3 regions of the Neobacillus sp. B24 genome follow, and region 1 is predicted to be linked to each of the others. Evidence: predicted binding sites of a transcription regulator. Region 1 holds the regulator's gene; each other region holds the start of a gene.

Region 1 (4,261 bases):
GGCAAGCGAATCAACTGTTAACACATCATTGCCGCTTTGCCGCTCTATTTCAAACGAGAAAGAGGCTGATTTTTCATCGCCTAGCGGCCTGTCCATTATGTCCATTTTTTCAAGCTTCTTCCGCCGGCTTTGCGCCCGCTTCGTTGTTGTGGCGCGCGCTATGTTTCTCTGAATGAAATCCTTTAATGCAGCAACCTCTTCCTGCTGCTTTTCGTAAAGCTTCATATCACGTTCATAATTGGCGGCCTTTTGATCAAGATAAGAGCTATAGTTACCAGGAAAACGTTGTATTTGTTTGCGTGAAACTTCATAAACCTGGGTAACTACTTTATCCAAAAAATAACGGTCGTGGGATACGATCAAAATTGCGCCGTCATAGCCCTGCAAATATTGTTCCAGCCAGGATAATGTTTCAATATCAAGATGGTTGGTAGGCTCGTCCAATATTAAAATATCAGGCTTAGTTAACAGGAGCTTGCCTAATGCCAAACGAGTTTTTTGCCCGCCGCTTAGGCTGGAAATCATTAATGAATGGTCAGAGAAATTTAAACCGTGCAGAACGGAACGAATATCAGCTTCATATTGATAGCCGCCCTGTTCTTTAAATTTCACTTGAAGCTGGTCATATTCTTTTAATACTCTATCGTACCTTACTGAATCCTCAAAGATATTAGGGTCGGCCATTTGTGCCTCAAGTCTGCGCAGCGATTTCTCCATATCCAGCAGACCTTCGAAGACAGTCAGCATTTCACCCCAAATCGAAAGATTGGACTCAAGACCGGTATTCTGAGCCAAATACCCAATGGTAACATCCTTTGGTTTGATGATTTCCCCGCCATCATGTCCCAGTTCACCGGCAATTATTTTTAAAAGCGTTGATTTGCCTGCTCCGTTCCGTCCGACGAGGGCTACCCGGTCCCTAGTTTGTAATTCCAGCTTTATATTGGATAAAATAAGGTCAGCACCATAATATTTTTGTAATTGATTAACCTGTAATAAAATCATCTTTTGTCACCTCTATTGCTATAATTAGTGTACCGTATTCCTTGATAGTCGGCAATAAAGCGGGGCTAGCATAAATTTGTAAATAAAAGTTCAAAGTTTCACACACATTTATGTGAAAATATTGTATCATTTTGAAGGGAGGCAATAATTTTATGGCTGAATTTACTCATTTTAATGAAGAGGGCAGAGCTAAAATGGTCGATGTCAGTGACAAGCCGGAAACGGCACGCACCGCTATTGCCCGTTCTAGCATAACTGTTAGTAATGAGATTTATGAAAAAGTAACGAATCACGAAATGAAAAAAGGCGATGTATTAGCGGTGGCTCAAGTAGCAGCGGTGATGGCTGCAAAAAAGACTTGGGATCTTATTCCGATGTGCCATCCGATTCCGCTGACTGGCGTGAATGTCATTTTCTCTTGGGAAAAGACCGAGCGGCAACAGTATACATTACATATAGAGGCATCGGTTAAAACGAAGGGCAGCACAGGTGTTGAAATGGAAGCGCTGACAGCGGCGTCGGTTTGCGCTTTAACTGTGTACGATATGTGCAAGGCCGTGGATAAAGGTATGGTTATTGGACCGACTTTCCTAGTTGAAAAAACAGGCGGCAAAAATGGTGATTTTAAACGAAATATATAGCGGGGGGGTAGGAGTATGGCTAACGAAACAACGAAAATACCGCAGGCCACGGCAAAACGGCTGCCTTTGTATTATCGATTTTTGAAGAACTTGCATTCTTCCGGGAAGCAGCGTGTGTCCTCAGCGGAGTTAAGTGAAGCGGTAAAGGTCGATTCAGCAACAATCCGCCGTGATTTTTCCTACTTTGGTGCGCTTGGGAAAAAGGGCTACGGATACAATGTGAATTACCTGTTAAGCTTTTTTAGTAAAACGCTAGATCAGGACGAATTGACTAAGGTGGCGTTGATTGGGGTCGGTAATCTCGGCACTGCCTTTTTACACTATAATTTTTTGAAAAATAATAATACCAAAATTGAGTGTGCGTTTGATGTGGATCCGGGGAAAATCGGCACGTCCATCGGTGATGTTCCGATTTATGATATGGCTGATTTGGAGCAGCGTTTACTTGAAGAAAATATTCCAGTAGTTATCCTTACGGTTCCAGCTCCTGTTGCCCAGCAAATTACTGACCAGATTGTCAAATCCAATGTAAAAGGGATATTAAATTTTACGCCGGCACGGTTAAACGTTCCACCAGGTATCCGTGTTCATCATATTGACTTGGCGGTTGAACTGCAATCACTCGTTTACTTTTTAAAGCATTATCCAAATGATGAAGAGATAGAAGAATAACTGTTTTAAGGGTTTTTCACAAAATAGGTGAAAAGCCCTTTTTGTTTTATTTTACTATACAAAATGATGAAAACGGGATAATATAGTATATAAATCCAATATGAAAGGTTGGAATTAAAGTGGGAGTAGAAAATTCAGTTCGTTCAATCCCTCGACCGCTTGTCAAAGCAAATCAGTTGACGATTGTAGTAAGTGTGATTCTAACATGGGTATCAGGTCAGGAATGGATCTTATTAATCCCATTGTTGGCTGGACTTTCAGGACTATTATTCGGATACAATCCGGTTATGCAAGTTGCAAAATTATTTTTAAGAAAAGACCCTAAGGAATATATTCCCGAAGATTGGGAGCAGCAGCAATTTAATCAAAAAATTGCTGTATCCTGCCTTACCTTCGGATTTGCCGGCTTTTTATTGGGCTGGAATGCAATCGGGTATATATTTACGATTATGGTAGCAGCAGCGGCAACTGTTGCGATTCTTGGTTTTTGTATCGGTTGTTTTATTCATTACCAGTGGACCCAATATCGCTTTCGCAGGGCACATCGATAATTGTCTATAGATAGGTCTGACTTTGTCAGACCTTTTTTGTTGCCTGCTTCTATTTGACGTTTCCATATCCTTACATTTACAATTAATTTGAAAATTACGAATAATTGTTGTGGAGGGTGACCATTCTATGAAACTCGTTTCCCAAGAATCTGAAACAAGAGGAGAAAACTCTTACAGCTTTGATGAATTTCTCGAAAAGCGTGACAATCTTGATTGGTATCGTGATGAACCTTTTTTGCAAAAGGCCGCAGAAAAATTTCTCGGCGGCAGGTTTAAGGAAATTCACGAAAAGCTCCTGGCATTTTCTCCTACTGCTTCTTCTAAATGGAACAGGTTAGCTGAGCGGATCGCACGCCCTGAGGTGCGTCCGTACATGCTCCATTATGATGCGTTTAATCATCGTATTGACCGAATTGTCCGGCCGCAGGAAGTTCACCAATTGGAATCCGAAATCTTTGGAGAAGGGCTTTTTTCTAGCAAAATGCCCGCTTGGGAAAGCTTTTTGAAAAGAATGTTGATCCATCAATTGGGTGAAGCTGGTGTAACCTGTCCGTTAACGTGTACACATGGATTGGTGGCGCTTTTGGATCAGTTCCGGGACGAAGCCTGCCCTGAACTGTATGATGTTTTAATGCATACAAAAGAGGGGGTGAACGGAGAATTTGCGATTGGCGCCCAGTTTATGACCGAGATTCAGGGTGGTTCTGATTTGCCTGCCAATGTCCTGGAAGCAGTTCCGGATGGAAAGTACTATCGATTATACGGCAATAAATTCTTCTGCTCGGCGGCGCATGCCGATTATTCGGTTGTCACTGCGAAAATCTCAGGTACTGATAAGGTGTCCACGTTTGTTGTACCATCCTGGCTGCCAGGAGATAAAGAGAAGGAAAAACGAAACAGCTACGATATTAACCGAATCAAATGGAAAATGGGGACTTCGGAGCTGCCGACTGCGGAAATTCAATATAAAGGAGCACTTGCCTATCCGATCGGACCGAAGGATAGGGGCATTGCCGTTGCTGTCGGCATCGTGTTAACACTATCTCGATTGGAAATCGGCATTGCCTGTGCAGGGTTCATGCTCCGCGCTTCAAGGGAAGCGAATCTATATGGAGATTTCCGGACAGTGTTTCGAAAAAAGGTAAAGGACTACCCGCTTTCTGCGAGCAAATTGAAGCGTATCGAAAATGCGGCACAGCGGACGACGGCCGGAGCGTTTAAAATTTATGACCTGTTCTTGATATTGGAAAAGCCGCTTAATCCGGGCATTAAGGCGGACCAGCCGCTGGAAATCAGGAAAAAGTTATTTAATTTGCGGGAGCTTGTCCTGCTGCAAAAAATATGTGCCACGAATGAGGGGGCAGAAGTGCTGCGTGACGCCATTTCTGTATT
Region 2 (4,261 bases), 820 kb from region 1:
TTTTAAAAAATTAACTAATAAAATTTTTTCGAGGAGCGAATGTTTATGACAGTACGATTAATACCTTATTTAGTGATGGATGGAAATGCACGGGAAGCCATTCAATTCTACGAGAGAGCTTTAGAAGCTCAAGTTTTGTTTCAACAATCTTTTGGAGAAATGCCAGAGAATCCTGATTTCCCGCTTCCTGCTGAAGCGAAGGATCGTGTAAGTATGCTACTATTAAAGTGGGTGATTCTGAAATTATGTTTTCTGATACATTCCCGGGACAGCCACATCAAACCGGCACACAAGTAACGATATGTATCTCTACAGACGATGCAGAAAAGGCGAAGAAAATGTTCGATGGACTCTCAGACGGAGGAAAAGTAGAAATGCCGCTGCAGGAAACCTTCTTTAGCCCAGCCTATGGTAGTGTTACGGACAAATTTGGGGTCACATTCCAAGTGTTTACTGAGGGAGCACACCAATAAATAGATACGCAAAAAAGCTCTGAATGCATCCTGTGTGCATCAGAGCTTTTTTAGTTAACCCATTCTCGTTCTGGAAGTGGCAGGCTGGTACTTCCGCATCGGCCCGTTTTCCAGGACTTCGTGAAGATACAGATTTCCCTTTGGACTAACCCTTTTCATCAATTCCATCAGGTATGTAATATCATCCATCGCTCTATGTGTTTGATAGTTTGTAATCTCATGCGCTTGCAAAAGCGTGAGCAGCTTGCCATTTGGAAAGCCATACTGTTTCCAAGGGACATTTCTCATCGTGCAATACCATTTTAGGTCGTTGACTTCCGGGTACATGTGAAAAAGAAAGCTGCGGTCAAAGGATGCATTATGTGCGAAAACAGCCTCTGCCCGGTGAAAATAAGTCTTAATTTTTCCATCGAGAAAACTTTTCCCTCTTACATCATCAAAGGGAATGCCGTGAACGCGGAACGCTTGATTATAATTCCTTCGCGCCGTAGTAGAAAGTGGTTCTCGCAGAAAGGATTCTTCTTCGAGGATATCCAGTATTTCGCCAGTATCAGACCGGTAGGAAAAAAGCTTCACTGCCAGTTCAATGACTTCATCCTTGGTTGGACCTAATCCGGTAGTCTCCGTGTCGAGCAGCAACCCGTAGTTTTCCTGTTTCCGCATAACAATCATCCTTTAAATTGAAAAATTTCCTTCATTATATCAAATTTATCCTTTAATATCTCTGGAAAAAAATCCGCAAGGGGCTCATTCTCCCTTACGGATTCCTTCGATAAACGCTTTAATAATAATCTCCAGGCTCTCATCTAGATCTAATGCCATTTTGAACCCGCCTCTTTGCTCCAGGGAGGAAAAACCGTGCAAAATACTGCGCAAGCCCCGGACAGCATGCAAGGCGATATCGCCCTCCAAATTATACGTCTGAAGCACTCGGACTAATAGTTCAACAATCTTACCCCCAGCCTGATGTGCTACAACATCCTTCGGGTCAGGTGCTGCCAGGGTCGCTTCATATATCCCGGGATACTTTCGGGAAAATACCACATAAGCACGGCTTATTGAAAGGATTGCCTCAGTACCTGACACACCCACTGCCGCCTGCATCATTTCCTCATACAGTTTATTCAGGCCATAAATGGCAAGGTTTTTTCGTAAACCAGACAGTCCATCAAAATGATTATATAAGGAAGGCGGGCGAATATTTAGCCTTTTTGCCAAATTCGCGAGCGTAACCTCCTGCAGTCCTTGTTCGTTGGCCAGTTCCCCTGCCGCTTCGAGTATCGTTGCTAAATCGAGTGCAAATTTTGGTCTTGGTGACATGCTAATGCTCCTTTATTTCAATTTACCTTCAAAAGTCTGAACAGCTTTTGCCATTAAATTTAGTGGATTATCAATGAGTTCCCCATGTCCAACTGCCAGCAAACTCGGCTGTAAATCCACCAACTTTTTGGCGCTTCTTAATGCGGTTTTTTTACTCCACGTGGCTAATGCCGGGAATGGAAAAAACAACTTCATATCTCCGGAAACAGCAATTCCTCCGCGTGTTTGAAACGCATCTCCGGCAATAATTGCATTGGTCCGGGTATCCAGAAATGACATCGACCCTGGTGTGTGGCCTGGCGTCTCAAAAGCCTTGAGGGAACCAACGAAGTCTCCTTCCTTTAATAATACATTGGCCTGCGTTTTTAAATCTTTAGGAACTCCTCCTTTAATTGGGGTCTGTTCCTCGTCCTCATCAAGCGAGGTATCACCGGACATTAATCGGCTGTCGCGGGCCGAAATGTAAACCGGAGCATCAGGAAGGAGTTTTTTTAATGAATCAAGCGCCCCGACATGATCGCCATGGGCATGGGTCAAGACAATTTTGGTAATCGGCTTTCCAATTTTTTTGGCTGCTTGAATAATTCCCTTTGTGCCAAAATCAAGTGCCGCATCAATCAGGGTCAAACCATCCTCTTCCTCCACTAAATAGCAATTAACCGGAAACACATTGGCCATAAACGTCACTTGATATAAGTACCCCTTTTGAATCACTCTCATTTTATCCATCTCCCTTTTAACTAATATCGTTAGTTTTATTTTAACTAATTGTATTAGTTAAATCAAGAGTTTTTTCCATATTTTATGAAAGAAAACCTTTTCACTATTGCTATGTAACAAATTGTTCAAGACTTTTTTACAGAAATGTGAATAAATGCACAAACTACTCTCAATTCGAAATGAATTTGCTATATTAATAGTGTAGTAATTATTTATAACTTATTAAACATTCTAAGGAGATGTTTCAAATGTTTGCAAATTGGTTAAGAGAAAACAAAATTGCCGCTGGTATACTAACTGTGTTACGTCTATATCTTGGTTATTCTTGGTTTACTGCAGGTCTTCATAAATTAACTGGCGGGTTTGATGCTTCCGGATTCCTGAAAGGTGTTATTGCTAACCCGGTTAAAGGCCCAGACGGTGCTATGGTTTACGGCTGGTATGTTGAATTCTTAAAAGGTTTCGCTCTTCCAAACGTCGATATTTTCAACGTAGTTGTTCCTGTCGGTGAAACATTGATCGGTTTAGGATTACTCTTGGGCTGCTTAACAACTGCTGCCATGTTCTTTGGCTTATTGATGAACTTCTCTTTCTTCGCTGCCGGAACAGTATCTCATAACCCAACTGACATTTTGCTTGGTTTCATCATCTTAACTGCTGGTTATAACGCTGGACGCTTTGGTCTTGACCGCTGGGTGGTTCCATTCATCCGCAAAACAGTTTTCAAAAATAGCGAACCTGTCAAAAGCAACGCTTAACTTTTAAAAGACGCCTCGTTCCCCTGTGGAATGGGGCGCTTTTTTTTGCATATAAACAAACAATGATTGAATTTTTAGTCAGTTACTGTATAATTGTTCCCGAATCTAATAGCAATAGAGGAATATACAAGGGGGTGGCTATATTGCCAAATAATGACATTATCCAGTTTAACCATGTTACAAAGCAATACGATAACGATCCACCTGTGCTTCAAGATGTTAGTTTTGAAATTGAACGAGGGAAATTTTACACCTTACTAGGTCCTTCCGGATGTGGAAAAACAACCATATTGCGATTAATTGCTGGATTTACCGAGCCTTCAAGCGGCGATATTTATTTTAATGGGGAAAAAATTAATCATGTTCCAGCCAATAAGCGCAAGATGAACACGGTGTTTCAGGATTATGCGTTGTTCCCCCATTTAAATGTGTTTGAAAATGTCGCATTCGGCTTACGTATAAAAAAGTTAAAAAACAGCGAAATAACCAAAAAGGTTCGAGAAGCATTGAGTTTTGTTAACCTTCAAGGATATGAAACGCGCGAAATCAAAGAAATGTCTGGCGGGCAAAAGCAGCGGGTCGCCATTGCCAGAGCAATTGTAAACGAGCCAGAAGTCATCTTGCTTGATGAACCGCTATCCGCGCTCGATTTGAAGCTTCGTACTGAAATGCAATACGAACTTCGGGAACTGCAGCGTCGTCTTGGGATTACCTTCATTTTTGTTACCCATGACCAGGAAGAAGCGCTGGCAATGTCCGATGAAATTTTTGTTCTCAACAAAGGGAAAATTCAACAAAGCGGCACACCTACCGATATTTATGATGAGCCAATAAACCGATTTGTGGCTGATTTTATCGGTGAGTCCAATATTGTTGACGGACGGATGCTGCGGGATCACTTAGTGGAATTTGCCGGTAAGGAATTTGATTGTGTTGACGAGGGGTTTAATAAGAATGAAGCTGTTGAAGTCGTCATCCGCCCGGAGGATT
Region 3 (4,261 bases), 2.0 Mb from region 1:
TATCATCAATTTGTTCCTTGAATCCAACGAGCGGCTCATCATACTTAAAATGATAAACGCCTAATTTGCGGAATTCATCGAAAGTTGGGAAGTTCGGGTCCAGTTCTTTTTTTGTCGTTTCAATGCTATCTTTTACGATATCAAGGGTGGACCTTCCCTCTGTGAACTGGTCCTTAAGTCCTAACTTGTCAGCAATTTCAGCAAAGACATCATACTCGTCACGGCATTCATATAGCGGGTCAATGGTTTTTTGCCCCAAGACGACATAATCCCCGAAACACCATGGCGTTCCAATGTCCCAGCGTTCAAAGAATGTGGTCCCCGGCAGCAGAATATCCGCATACTTTGCACTTGGTGTCATAAAAAGATCACTAACGACGATAAATTCCACTTTGCTCTCGTCCTCAAGCAACTTTTTTGTTTTATTAATATCTGCATGCTGATTTATTAACATATTGCCTGCCATATTAAATATGAGTTTAATATCCGAATTTAATCGTTCTGTTCCCTGCAGACCATCTGCTGCTGTCATCTCCGTACCCTTTTCCACTGCCGTTGTCCACAGAAAACAGGGAATCGAAGCTTTAATTGGATTTTGATATTTAAACGGATAAACAATGTTTGAACGATTCCAATAACCAGTGCCTGCTGCCCAGCCTCCAAGTTTACCAACATTCCCAGTCAGGCAAGCGAGCTGTGCCCCACCGCGCATAAATTGTTCTCCATATGCCTGACGCTGCGGCGCCCACCCTTGAATTAACGCTGCAGGTTTCGTGGTCGCATAATTCCTGGCAACTTCCCTAATTTTATCCGCCGGAACATTGCAAATTTTTTCGGCCCATTCCGGAGTTTTCTGGATACCATCCTTTTCTCCGACCAAGTAGCTTTTTAACGACTCCACTGCGGGAACTCCTTCTGGCATATGGCGGCCATCAAAACCGATGCAAAATCTGTCAAGAAAATCTTGGTCCTGAAGGTTCTCTGTAATGATGACATATGCCATTGCATCCATCATGGCCGTGTCAGTTGTAGGAAGTATTGGAATCCATTCATCTGCAAAAGCAATCGCTGTATCACTATATCGCGGGTCAATGACAATGATTTTAGCCCCATTTTTCTTTGCCCGCATTAAATATTCACGATATGGGGTAGAAAAAATCATTTCAGACGGGTTCTGGCCCCACAGAATTATATATTTGGAATGTAACAATGTATCAAAGCTGCTTCCTGAATCATTGGTTCCGTAGGTAAATGGGGTAGCCACGTTCCCGGCTCCTGAGCTATAGTCATTATGGGAATTCAGATATCCGCCTGTCAGCGCCAATAATTTCCTTGCCGCTCTTGGTCCGCCGTGCAGTCCCCAGCTTTGTCCAGATCCATAATTAACATAACGGGATTCAGGGCCGTATTGGTCGCCAATTCGTTTTACCTCTTTGGCGATTGTCTCGATTGCTTCATCCCAGGTAATCCTCTCAAACTTACCTTCACCGCGTTTTCCCACTCGTTTCATCGGATACTTTAAGCGATCCGGATGATAAAGCATTTTTCTATAGTTTCGTCCACGAACACATGCCCTTAATGGAGGTGTTGACAGATCATCGCTTGTTTGAGTATCGGTACTTACCCTAATGACCATTCCGTCCCGAACATGCGCCTTAATGACACATCTGCCGCCACAGTTATTAATGCTGCAGGTTGATATTACCTCAACATTCTCCTTTGCGTTTACAACTTTGTCCTCTTCCTTTCGGTCAACCAGCATCTTGGTCCCAATTCCACCTGCAATAACTGGAATTCCAATTGCCCCGGACCATTTTAAAAAGGTCCGCCGCTGCATCTTGTTATTTAACAGATTCCGTAATCCGCCTTTTTCAGACATTTGCCAATGCCTCCCTTACCTCAATCAGTGATATTAAATCGTCATTTAAAAAGTCTTCAAGAAGCATTGCTGCTCCCAAATACAATGGACTGTCAGTCGCTTCAATCACGCGTTCACAAAAATAAGGGATCCAAACCATGAGATGATTTTTCAAAAAATCAATTGCAGTTGATAGTAATTCAATCACATTTTCAACATTGGATTCACTGCTGCTTAAGTCTGTAAGAATTTCAATAAATTCCAGTTCTAACAACAGATGATCGTCTGGTTCATTGTTTTCTTTTATATATTGAAGTCCATTTTGATGATAGAAATTTCGAACTTGATATGTCCACTCTTCAAACAAAAGATGTTCCCTGCTCCGGTAATACGACTCCCAAGGGGGAGCGGCTACTGGTCCTGGACCGATAAATAATCGTTGGTATTCTTTAATCTCCTTTTCTATTTTGTTTGTTGTCAGCTGGTCAAAAAAGCTTCGCAAAATTTTGCCGCCTTCATGAAGTTTGGCTAGTTCATCAAGTTTGCCTATTTGCGAAATTTCCTTTAACAGTTCCATATTTGGTTCGGAGAACAATAATCGAATAAACTGATAAAGGTTTTTTCTTGCAGACCAAAATAACTGCAATTCAAAATTTATAGGCTCCGTCTTGGCAGTCATTTCCGCACCTCCATTTGTGAATAATTTCACATAAACCTATGTAAGTCCTTTCAAATTAATTTTACCTTATTACTTCTGATCAGGAAGCAGGTTTGTGCAATAATTCACATTAATTTCATAAACACTAAAACACGAAAATTGTTCAAAGATAAATTTCATTTTATTTGTGAAAAAAAATGGGATGTGTATAATAATAACGATTACCAAAAATGAAAAGGATGATATGCTTGTACATAACTGGACATACTGTCGAAAAACTTGAAGATCCATTCGGCTTATTATCAGGAGAACGTTATGAATTTTTTCTTGAACTTGAAATAGACGAAGAGGATGAACTATATTCTGAAAACGGTATTGGTTTAAGGGTGCTATTAGGTGTCGAGAATAATCAGTCAAAAATCTTGAATTATCATTTCTTCGAAAAAGGCAGCGAAGCCGTACTTGATTTCGCACTTGAGGAAGACGAGGAAGAAGAAGTTCTCAATTATTGTAAAGAAAATGTGGCAGACTAAAAGAAAAGCAGGGAAGCCCCTGCTTTTTATCTTCTAAAAAAAATGTTTGCTGTGATTAGGAACTGTTTGTAGACTTTTTATTTCCGGGGTCATTTCACTATTGCAAATAGGACATACAGGGACATCGCTGCTTTTAAAGTTATCGCGTATCCAGCATTTGCACAATGTAGAACTGCAAACCCAAATCTTGGTTTCTTCAACTTTGATTTCCTCAGGATTTTTCCTTCCAAACGCCATAGATCTTACCTCCCCTAAATAATTACTAGTAAAAAAGGTGATGCCAGATCTTTAGCATCACCTTTCAAATCGAAGAATTAAACACCCTTAACGTTAGCTGCTTGTGGTCCACGAGCGCCTTCAACGATTTCAAAAGAAACCGATTGGCCTTCTTCTAATGTTTTGAAGCCTTCTGATTGAATCGCTGAAAAGTGTACGAACACATCTTGGCCGCCTTCTGATTCAATAAATCCAAAACCTTTTTCTGCATTAAACCATTTTACTTTACCGTTTTTCATATGCGTATTACCTCCAAAATATTGTTCACTCTTTAAGTCAATTTTACATTTAAAAATAAAAGCCGTCCCCTACACGAATACGGGAAATAGACATCCCCACATTTCGTGCAGTTACGGCTACTAATCCAATAAATATTTAACGATCTAAAAAGCGTACCCTAATTATATCTTATATATACTTAACTGTCAAAAAAAATCCAGCTCAGATATTAAGAAACATTTACTATTATTTAGGCTTCCTTCTTTATTTTTGTTGTCCTTTTCCTGGTTGGTGTTGTTTTCCTTGGTGGTGCTGCTTCCGTTTTTGGTTTTGTGCGATCAATGGACGCCTGTAGGGCAGCCATTAAATCAGTAACATTTGTGGCAGGTGCTTCTTTTGATGCAGCAGTTACTGTTTCTTTTCCTTGACGTTTTGATTCAATCAGTTCTAATAATGCTGTCCTGTATTCATCGGTATATTTTTCAGGGGCAAACTTTGTCGTTAGCTGATCAATCAATAATATCGCAGTTTCAAGTTCCTTTTCTGTCACTTTTTCTTCAGATGGAACATTCGGAACATCCCCTGCCTTACGGACCTCATCTGGAAAATGAATAGTTTCCATCACCAAAGTGTTTTCATATACACGGATAACCGCAAGCTGTTCCTTAGATCGGATTACAATTTTTGCAATTCCAACCTTCTGTGACTCCTCCAAGG

The links. The regulator Rex, encoded in region 1, represses fermentation and respiration genes when NADH is low (regulators of the CRP and FNR family bind a similar motif). The targets are predictions, from matches to a motif close to TTGTGAAATATTTCACAA.
Region 2: a site for Rex is predicted at 2,658-2,675, ahead of ACZ43M_RS05490 (DoxX family membrane protein). Genes of this name have one in related genera too.
Region 3: a site for Rex is predicted at 2,552-2,569, ahead of ACZ43M_RS18165 (TorD/DmsD family molecular chaperone). Genes of this name have one in related genera too.

What each region holds. Positions count from the first base shown of each region.
Region 1 covers NZ_AP035777.1:293,261-297,521, forward strand. The annotation lists gene ACZ43M_RS01585 (ABC-F family ATP-binding cassette domain-containing protein) at 1-1,005, opposite strand, end outside; gene moaC (cyclic pyranopterin monophosphate synthase MoaC) at 1,158-1,646, shown strand; gene ACZ43M_RS01595 (redox-sensing transcriptional repressor Rex) at 1,662-2,318, shown strand; gene ACZ43M_RS01600 (DUF4395 domain-containing protein) at 2,438-2,869, shown strand; gene ACZ43M_RS01605 (acyl-CoA dehydrogenase family protein) at 2,997-4,261, shown strand, end outside.
Region 2 covers NZ_AP035777.1:1,113,017-1,117,277, reverse strand. The annotation lists partial or broken gene ACZ43M_RS05510 (VOC family protein) at 46-473, shown strand; gene ACZ43M_RS05505 (exonuclease domain-containing protein) at 528-1,136, opposite strand; gene ACZ43M_RS05500 (TetR/AcrR family transcriptional regulator) at 1,221-1,793, opposite strand; gene ACZ43M_RS05495 (MBL fold metallo-hydrolase) at 1,806-2,513, opposite strand; gene ACZ43M_RS05490 (DoxX family membrane protein) at 2,762-3,271, shown strand; gene ACZ43M_RS05485 (ABC transporter ATP-binding protein) at 3,415-4,261, shown strand, end outside.
Region 3 covers NZ_AP035777.1:3,702,585-3,706,845, forward strand. The annotation lists gene ACZ43M_RS18160 (DMSO/selenate family reductase complex A subunit) at 1-1,879, opposite strand, end outside; gene ACZ43M_RS18165 (TorD/DmsD family molecular chaperone) at 1,872-2,537, opposite strand; gene ACZ43M_RS18170 (DUF6509 family protein) at 2,756-3,049, shown strand; gene ACZ43M_RS18175 (cold-shock protein) at 3,083-3,286, opposite strand; gene ACZ43M_RS18180 (cold-shock protein) at 3,364-3,564, opposite strand; gene ku (non-homologous end joining protein Ku) at 3,795-4,261, opposite strand, start outside.